2 regions of the Microbacterium sp. NPDC055599 genome follow, and region 2 is predicted to be linked to the other one. Evidence: predicted binding sites of a transcription regulator. Region 2 holds the regulator's gene; the other holds the start of a gene.
What was found. Region 2 encodes LexA, which represses DNA repair genes until DNA is damaged. Its sites were predicted from a motif close to TCGAACANNTGTTCGA; they were not measured.
Positions count from the first base shown of each region.

Region 1: a site for LexA is predicted at 2,762-2,777, ahead of ACWGQ1_RS18070 (DUF222 domain-containing protein). Genes of this name have one in related genera too.

Region 1 covers NZ_JBSHIM010000028.1:8,190-12,495, reverse strand. Annotated here, with positions in the region: gene ACWGQ1_RS18090 (extracellular solute-binding protein) at 1-131, shown strand, start outside; gene ACWGQ1_RS18085 (carbohydrate ABC transporter permease) at 161-1,066, shown strand; gene ACWGQ1_RS18080 (ABC transporter permease subunit) at 1,068-2,003, shown strand; gene ACWGQ1_RS18075 (HIT family protein) at 2,113-2,616, opposite strand; gene ACWGQ1_RS18070 (DUF222 domain-containing protein) at 2,809-4,179, shown strand; gene ACWGQ1_RS18065 (ECF transporter S component) at 4,227-4,306, opposite strand, start outside.
Region 2 covers NZ_JBSHIM010000008.1:9,923-14,228, reverse strand. Annotated here, with positions in the region: gene metE (5-methyltetrahydropteroyltriglutamate--homocysteine S-methyltransferase) at 1-1,597, shown strand, start outside; gene lexA (transcriptional repressor LexA) at 1,653-2,345, opposite strand; gene ACWGQ1_RS09190 (LysM peptidoglycan-binding domain-containing protein) at 2,634-3,002, shown strand; gene ACWGQ1_RS09185 (histidinol-phosphate transaminase) at 3,037-4,131, shown strand; gene hisB (imidazoleglycerol-phosphate dehydratase HisB) at 4,128-4,306, shown strand, end outside.

The DNA of each region.
Region 1 (4,306 bases), on a different contig from region 2:
CGACCTCGCCGCAGGCCCCCGAGATGATCCAGTCGCTCAGCGACAACCTCGCGCTCATGCTGCAGGGCAGCCTGACCGCGGAAGAGGCGATGCAGCAGACCTGGGACACCTGGCAGTCCCTGGCCGACTGATCGCCTCGTCGAACCCGAAAGGACAGCTCATGTCGCAACCCGTCACCTCCCGGCGCCGCGCCCGACGCGCGTCGTGGACGGGCCGCGCCCTGCTGGCGCCCGCCATCCTCGCGATCGTGATCATCGCGATCTACCCGCTCGCCTACATCGTCGCCGCGTCGTTCTCCGACTCGTCGCTGGGGCGTCCGTTCGCGGACTGGGTCGGGTTCGACAACTTCGCGGCACTGCTGGGGGACGGGGTCACCCTCCCGTCCCTCGGCAGGTCGCTGCTCTTCGCGATCCCGTCCGCCCTGATCGCCCTCGTCGCCGGTCTCGTGGTGGCCCTGTCACTCGACGCGGCCGTCAAGGGCGGACGGATCATCCGGGTGCTGCTCCTGCTGCCGCTGATGACGCCGCCAGTGATGGCGGGCGTGATCTGGAAGCTCATGCTCGCCCCCACCGGCGGGCTGCTCAACAACATCGGTCAGTCGTTCAGCCCGGGCGCCGAGCCGTTCCTGTTCCTCGGCTCGAGCCCGGCGGCGATGGTCTCGCTGATCGTGGTCGACGCGTGGCAGTGGACGCCCTTCTGCGTGCTGCTCGTGTTCGCCGCGCTGCAGACCCTGCCGACCGAGGTGTACGAGGCCTCGCAGGTCGACGGCGCCGGGGTGTGGCAGACGTTCTGGCGCATCACGTTCCCGCTCGTGCTGCCGAGCCTGGTCACCGTGCTGCTGCTCAAGCTCGTGGTGTCGTTCAAGGTGTTCGACCTGGTGTTCATCATGACCGGCGGCGGACCCGGCTTCGACACCACCGTCAGCAGCTTCGAGATCTACCGCACCGGGTTGCAGACCTTCGACGTGGGGGCTGCCGCCGCGCAGACCATCGCGTTCCTGGTGCTGGTCACCATCGTCATCCTGCCGCTCAACGCCGTCCGGCAGCGCCTGCACAGGGAGAGCTGACATGTCGCTCACACTCCGCACCTCCGACCACGCCTCCGACAGCGCGACCGTCACGCTGGTCGTGCCGGACGCGCGCCGCCGTCGTCGCCGCAGCCGCACCTCGAACATCTCGCGCCCCGGTCGCCCGTCCGTGCTCGTCACCGTCGTGAAGTGGGTCGTGATCCTCGTCGCGATCGTGCTCGCCCTGCTGCCCGTGCTGTACATGGTGGGCATGTCGTTCAAGAGCCCGGACGACATCCTGTCCACCCGCATCCTGCCCTCGCGTCTCGCGTTCGAGAACTGGGTCGGCGCGTTCGAGAACTGGCCCATCCTCACCTACCTGCGCAACTCCCTCGGTGCCGCGCTCGTGGCGGTGCTGGTGTCGCTCGTCGTCTCGATCCCCGCCAACTACGCCATGGCGCGGCTCCGCGCGGGCGGGAAGCAGACCCTCGGGCTGATCGTCTCCGCCTACGTCGCCCCGCCGATCGTCGCGATCATCCCGCTGTTCGTGCTGGTGCGCACCGCCGGGCTGATGGACTCCGTGATCGGGCTCGGCATCGTGGAGGGCCTGCTGCTCACCCCGGTCGCCGTGTGGCTGCTGGACGGGTTCTTCCGCGCGATCCCGTTCGAGGTCGACGAGGCCGCGCAGATCGACGGCTGCGGACCGCTGCGCACCCTGTGGGCGGTCATCCTCCCGCTCACCGCGCCCGGCATCGTGGCCGTGTCGATCATCGTGTTCATCCTCGCGTACAACGACTTCCTCATCCCGCTGCTGCTCACGCAGAGCATCGACTCGCAGACCCTCCCGGTCGGCATCGCGCTCATGCAGGGCGGACGCGAGGTGATGTTCGGGCAGATGGCCGCCGCCAGCCTCGCCGGCCTCATCCCGATCTACCTGCTCGCGCTGTTCCTGCAGAAGTGGCTCGTCGGCGGGCTGACGCAGGGGAGTGTGAAGTAGCCCGAGTGGTTCGGTGCGGCCCGTGTGCGGGGTCGGAGACGTGCCGGGCGAGGTGGTCCGGGGTGCGTTTGTGAGGCCGCGACAGGGGCGGAGCGGGGGATGGATCGCGTCAGGGGGCGGGGCGGCGCGCGATCGAGATCGAGTCGGCGGCGGAGAGGCGTCGGAGGTGGGCCGTGATGCGGGCCCGGAGATCGTCGTGCTGCGGGCCGAGGCGGGTGGCGGCGTCGTGCCAGTTCGAGGGGTCGTAGCGCCAGACGGGCCAGGACCTCAGGTCGGGCGCTTCCCACTCGTAGCGGGGCCAGATGTGGGCGTGGACGAAGGCGTCGGTGTTGCCGAGGATGTCGATGTTGATGCGACGGAACGCCGGATCGACCTCTCTGCAGGCGTGCTCCACGGCCGTGGCGAGGAGGTCGACGGCGGCGAGGAACCGTACCCGTTCCTCCCGCGGCAGGTCCGCCAGCGCGGTGGCCTCCGGATCCGTGCCGAGCAGCACGCAGTAGCCGGGGAGGAACTGCACATCGCCGATCACCGCGTAGCCGCCGGGCAGTTCGGCGAGCAGCGTCGGGTTCTCTCCCCGCGCGGCGGAGCGGATGCGGTCGTCACGCCAGTCCATGCCGCCGATGCTATCGATGGGTGCTCCCGCGGGGACGATCGGGTCGCGAGGGCGTGGTCTGCGAGCTCGTTCCGTCGGGCGCCACCGTGCGGTCCGTGGAGGGCGTCGGTGGCCTTCTCGCCAGCCCGATATCCCGGTTCTCGATTCGAACAAAGATACGAAACTCGCCGCCGTCGACGGTAGAATCAGGGCATGACCACACTCTCCGGTTTGCACGAGGCGATGTCCCGCCTCGACGCCGCGTGGGGTGGCGCGGGCGATCCGATGGACCTGAACCGCGAGCAGTTGATCGCGGTGAACGACGCGATCGGTGTGCTGCGGAGACGCCTCGACGCGGTGCACGTGTCGGTGGGAGCGGGCATCGCGCGGGAGTCGCGGCCTGAGCTCGGTGCCGGCAGCCTGGCGAAGCAGCAGGGCTATCGGAACCCGGCGAGGCTGATCGCCGCGACGACCGGAGTCTCGACGGGAGAGGCGGCGCGACTGGTGGCGGTGGGCGAGGCCACGGCCCCGCGCGCCGACCTCCTGGGGCAGCGACTGCCCGCGAAGTACCCGTCCGTGCGGGAGGCGTTGGCCGCGGGTGCGCTCGGTGCGCCGGCGGCCGCGCTGATCGTCGGTGTGCTCGACCGATGCCGGGTGGCCGTGGGTGCTGCTCGGGTGGCGGAGGCCGAGCGGGTGCTGGTGGAGCAGGCGGCGGGGTTGTCGGTGGATGAGGTGCGGCGGTTGGTGGTGCGGGCGGAGGCGTGGGTCGATCCGGATGGGGTGGAGCCGCGGGCGGAGGAGCAGCGGTCGCGTCGGTCGTTGACGCTGTTCGAGCGTGACGGGATGGTGCATCTGAACGCGGTGCTGGATGCGGAGACGGCGGCGCCGGTGGTGGCGGCGATCCGGGGGTTCGTGTCGGCAGCGTTCGCGGCGCGTCAGGAGGCGCCGGATGCGGGGGCTCCGGATGCGGACCGTCGTACGGTGCCGATGATCCAGGCGGATGCGTTGGCGGCGTTCGCGGGGCACGTGCTCGGGTGTGCGTCGCGGTTGCCGCTGGCCGGGGCGACGGTGGTGGTGCGGGTGGGCCTGGGGGATCTGGAGGCGGGGTCGGGGTCGGCGCAGGTGGACGGGATCGATCAGCCGGTGAGCGTCGGGGCGGTGCGGCGGATGGCGGCGGGCGGCGGGGTGATCCCGTGTGTGCTCGGCGGGGGCAGTGAGGTGTTGGACTGGGGGCGGGAGAAGCGGTTGTTCACCCGGGCGCAGCGGCTGGCGCTGGTGGAGCGGGACGGGGGGTGTGCGATGTGCGGGTTGCCGCCGGAGATGACGAAGGCGCATCACATCCGGTGGTGGTCGCGCGACCGCGGGCCGACGGATCTGTCCAACGGGGTGCTGCTGTGCGAGACGTGTCACCATCGCATCCACGACAACGGGTGGGACATCCACATCGACAGCGGCGAACGCGGCAGTGGTGGCGGTGGTAGCGGCGGCGGGATGGCGAGGGTGTGGTTCGTGCCTCCGCGGTACATCGACCCCGCACGCACGCCTCGGCTCGGTGGGCGGGCCCGCTTCGACATCGCCGCCTGACGGGTGTTCGGGTGGTGGGGGTGGGCTCGAGTCGCGTCGAGGCGGGGTCAGCGGCTGCGGCCGACTCCGGCGGCGCGCAGGCGATCAGCGATCAGGATGCCGAGGGCGGTGGCGGCGACACAGCTCG
Region 2 (4,306 bases):
ACTCGCCGTGCTCGGGGGGGCGGAGGACCGTCCGTCGATCCTCGTCGCCGCCCCGTACGCGGCGCTCGACGCCGTGTTCCCGGTCCTCGCGGCCGCGCCCGTCGAGGCGATCGCGGTCGACCTGGTCCGTGGCGCTGTGCCGTCCGCGGCGGAGGGTCTCGCGGACAAGACGCTCGTCGGCGGCGTGATCGACGGGCACAACATCTGGCGGGGCGACCTGGCCGCGGCGTTCGCCACGCTCGAGCGTCTGCGCGACCTGGGGGCCGCGGCCGTGTCGGCCTCGACCTCGACCTCGCTGCTGCACGTGCCGCACGACGTCGCCGACGAGACCTCGCTCGACCCCCGCCTGGTGTCGTGGCTGGCGTTCGCCGATCAGAAGGTGCAGCAGGTCGGCGTGCTGGCCCGCGGGCTGTCGCACGGCCCCGAGGCGATCGCCGCCGAGCTCGACGAGGCCTCGGCGGCCCTGCGCGACCGGCTGGATGCGCCCGGCGTGCGCGACGGCGCGGTGCGCGAGCGGGCGCTGGTCGACGCCGACTTCTCGCGGGTGTCCTACGAGGAGCGGGAGAGTGCGCAGGAGGCGCTCGGCCTCCCGGTCCTGCCCCTGACGACGATCGGGTCGTTCCCGCAGACCGCCGACATCCGTCGCGCACGGGCACGGTTCACGCGCGGTGAGATCCCCCGCGACGACTACGACGACTTCCTGCGCCGGGAGATCGCCGCGGTCGTGTCGCTGCAGGAGGACCTCGGACTCGACGTGCTGGTGCACGGGGAGCCGGAGCGCAACGACATGGTGCAGTACTTCGCCGAGAACCTCGACGGCTTCGCGGTCACGGAGCACGGGTGGGTGCAGTCGTACGGCTCCCGCGCCACACGCCCGTCGATCCTGTGGGGCGACGTCTCCCGGCCGGCACCGATCACGGTCGACTGGTCCGGATACGCGCAGTCGCTCACCGCGAAGCACCTCAAGGGCATGCTCACGGGGCCGGTGACGATCCTCGCGTGGTCGTTCGTGCGCGACGACCAGCCGCTGGGGGAGACCGCGAACCAGGTCGCCCTGGCGCTGCGCGAGGAGATCGCCGACCTCGAGGCTGCGGGCATCGCCGTGATCCAGGTCGACGAGCCGGCCCTGCGCGAGCTGCTGCCGCTGAAGAAGGCCGATCAGCCGTCCTACCTGGACTGGTCGGTGGCGTCGTTCCGTCTGGCGACCGGTGGGGCAGCACCGGGCACGCAGGTGCACACGCACCTCTGCTACTCGGAGTTCGGTGTCGTGATCGACGCGATCCGCGCGCTGGACGCCGACGTCACGTCCATCGAGGCCGCCCGCAGCCGGATGGAGGTCGTCGCGGACATCGCCGAGGCCGGGTTCGACCACGGCATCGGCCCCGGCGTCTACGACATCCACTCCCCGCGGGTTCCCGCGGTGGAGGAGGTGGAGTCCCTGCTGCGTCGCGCCGTGGAGGAGATCCCCACGCGGCAGCTCTGGGTCAACCCGGACTGCGGCCTCAAGACCCGCGGCTACGAGGAGACCACCGCGTCGCTGCGGAACATCGTCGAGGCCACGCGCCGCGTGCGCGCCGAGGTGGGCGCCTCGGTCTGATGATGTGACGAAGGCCCTCTCCGAGCGATCGGGGAGGGCCTTCGTCGTGTCCGGGTCAGACGGCTCGCAGCACCGCGACGACCTTGCCGAGCACCACGGCCTCGTCGCCGAGGATGGGCTCGAAGGCGGTGTTCCGCGGCAGCAGCCACGTGTGTCCATCGCGGCGACGGAGCACCTTGACGGTGGCCTCGCCGTCGAGCATCGCCGCGACGATCTCGCCGTTCTCGGCGTCGTGCTGCGAGCGGACGACGACCCAGTCGCCGTCGCAGATGGCGGCGTCGATCATCGACTCGCCGGAGACCTTGAGCATGAACAGGTCGCCCTTGCCGACGAGCTGCCGGGGGAGCGGGAAGATCTCCTCGACCTGCTGGTCCGCGGTGATGGGCACGCCGGCGGCGATGCGGCCGACGAGGGGCACGAGCGCGGCGTCGCCGACGGGAGTCGTGACATCGGCCGGGTTCTCGGCGCCGGAGCCGGTGCCGGGCAGGTCGATCAGCACCTCCATGGCCCGCGTCTTTCCCGGGTCTCGACGCAGGTAGCCGCTCAGCTCCAGCTGGCCGAGCTGGTGCGTGACGCTGGAGAGCGACTTGAGCCCGACGGCGTCGCCGATCTCGCGCATGCTCGGCGGGTAGCCGTTCTGGGCGATGGCGGCCTGGATGACCTCCAGGATCGCCATCTGCTTGGGGCTGAGGCTCTTGCGACGGCGGGTCCGCGGCGCCTCCGACTCCGGGGCTGTGGTCTCGCTCATGATGCTCCTTCAGTGCGTGAGATCCGACGTCGCTCTTCGAATGTCGGTGGCCCGTGGTGGGGTGTCCTTGTCGAAACCGTATCCGAGAATCGCGCCGATCTGGAAGATCTGTTCGAGCGTGTCGGACGATTCGTGGACAGGGTTTCGAAGACAGCTTGACAGATGTTCGAACTCGAAGATATCTTCGGAACGTAGCTTCGCATTCACGGCTCCCGGCCGAGTCGCGGATGCGAACGCTACGCCAACCTCCCCGGGCCCTCGCGGCGCCGGGACAGTGAAGGAGCAGACATGAGCACCATCAGCCTCAGCACCGCGACCGCGATCTCCGCCACGGCCCGTCCGGCCACGCGGCTCCGGCTCACGGCTCGCGGTCGCGGTGTGCTGCTCGCGGTCGCGTCCGTCCCGCTCGCCGTCGGCATCGCCTTCGCGGCGATCAGCGGCGGCAGCGCCATCGCCTCCGGTGCCGACAAGCCCGTGGACGCCGTCGAGACCATCACGGTCATGCCCGGTGACACCCTCTGGTCGATCGCCGGCTCGATCGCTCCCGAGGCCGACCCGCGCGACGTGATCGGCGACATCAGCCGCATGAACCTGCTCCGCGGCGGAGAGATCCAGATCGGTCAGGAGCTCGCGATCCCGGCGCAGTACGCGGAGTGACGCATGGCCGTCGGTGCCGCCTCGTCCTCTTAACATGGATAGGGTGACCCTCTCCCTCAACGATCTCCCGCTGCGCGACGATCTGCGCGGACTCACTCCGTACGGCGCACCGCAGGCACCGCTCCCGATCGCCCTCAACGTCAACGAGAACACGCATCCCGTTCCTGACGAGGTCGCCAGTGACATCCTCGACGACATCGCCGTGGCGATCCGCGACGTCAACCGCTATCCCGACCGGGAGTTCACCACGCTGCGGGAGGCGTTCGCGGACTACCTCGGTCACGGGCTCACGGCCGAGCAGATCTGGGCGGGCAACGGCTCGAACGAGGTGCTGCAGCACATCCTGCAGGCGTTCGGCGGACCGGGGCGGACGGCGTTCGGCTTCGCTCCGACCTACTCGATGTATCCGCTGATCGCGCAGGGCACGGGTGCGTCATGGGTCGCCGGCACCCGGCACCCCGACTACTCGATCACCCCGGAGGAAGCCGCGGAACAGGTGCGCGGCGCCGACCCCGACGTGGTGATCCTGTGCTCGCCCAACAACCCCACCGGTACGCCGCTCGGGCTCGACGTCGTCGCGGCGGTCTACGAGGCCGCGCGCGGCGTGGTGATCGTCGACGAGGCGTATCAGGAGTTCGCACCGCACGACGCGCCGTCCGCGCTCACGCTCCTCGACGGCCGTCCGCGGCTCGCTGTGTCGCGCACCATGAGCAAGGCCTTCGCGTTCGCCGGAGCGCGCGTCGGCTACCTGGCCGCAGACCCCGCGTTCATCGATGCGCTCCGCCTCGTGCGGCTGCCGTACCACCTGAGCGCGCTCACGCAGGCCGCGGCGGTGGCGGCGCTGCGCAACGCCGACGTGATGCTCGGCATGGTCGAGGAGATCGTCGAGCAGCGCGACCGCATCACAGCGACGCTGGAGGCACTGGGGTACACGCCCCACGAGTCCTGGTCGAACTTCGTGCTGTTCGGTGGCGTGGCCGACCCGCAGGCCACGTGGCGGCAGTTGTACGACCGCGGTGTGCTCGTGCGTGACGTCGGCATCCCCGGCCACCTCCGCGTCAGCGCGGGCACCGAGGCCGAGACGACCGCGTTCCTGGACGCCCTGGCCTCGATAGGATCGGCATCATGACCACCCCCGCGAACCCCGCCCGCACCGCGCGTCGTGTGCGCAGCACGTCGGAGTCGACCGTCGAGCTGGAGCTGAACCTCGACGGCACCGGGGTGAGCCGCATCGACACCTCGGTGCCGTTCTTCGACCACATGCTGACGGCGTTCGCGAAGCACTCGCTGACCGATCTCACCGT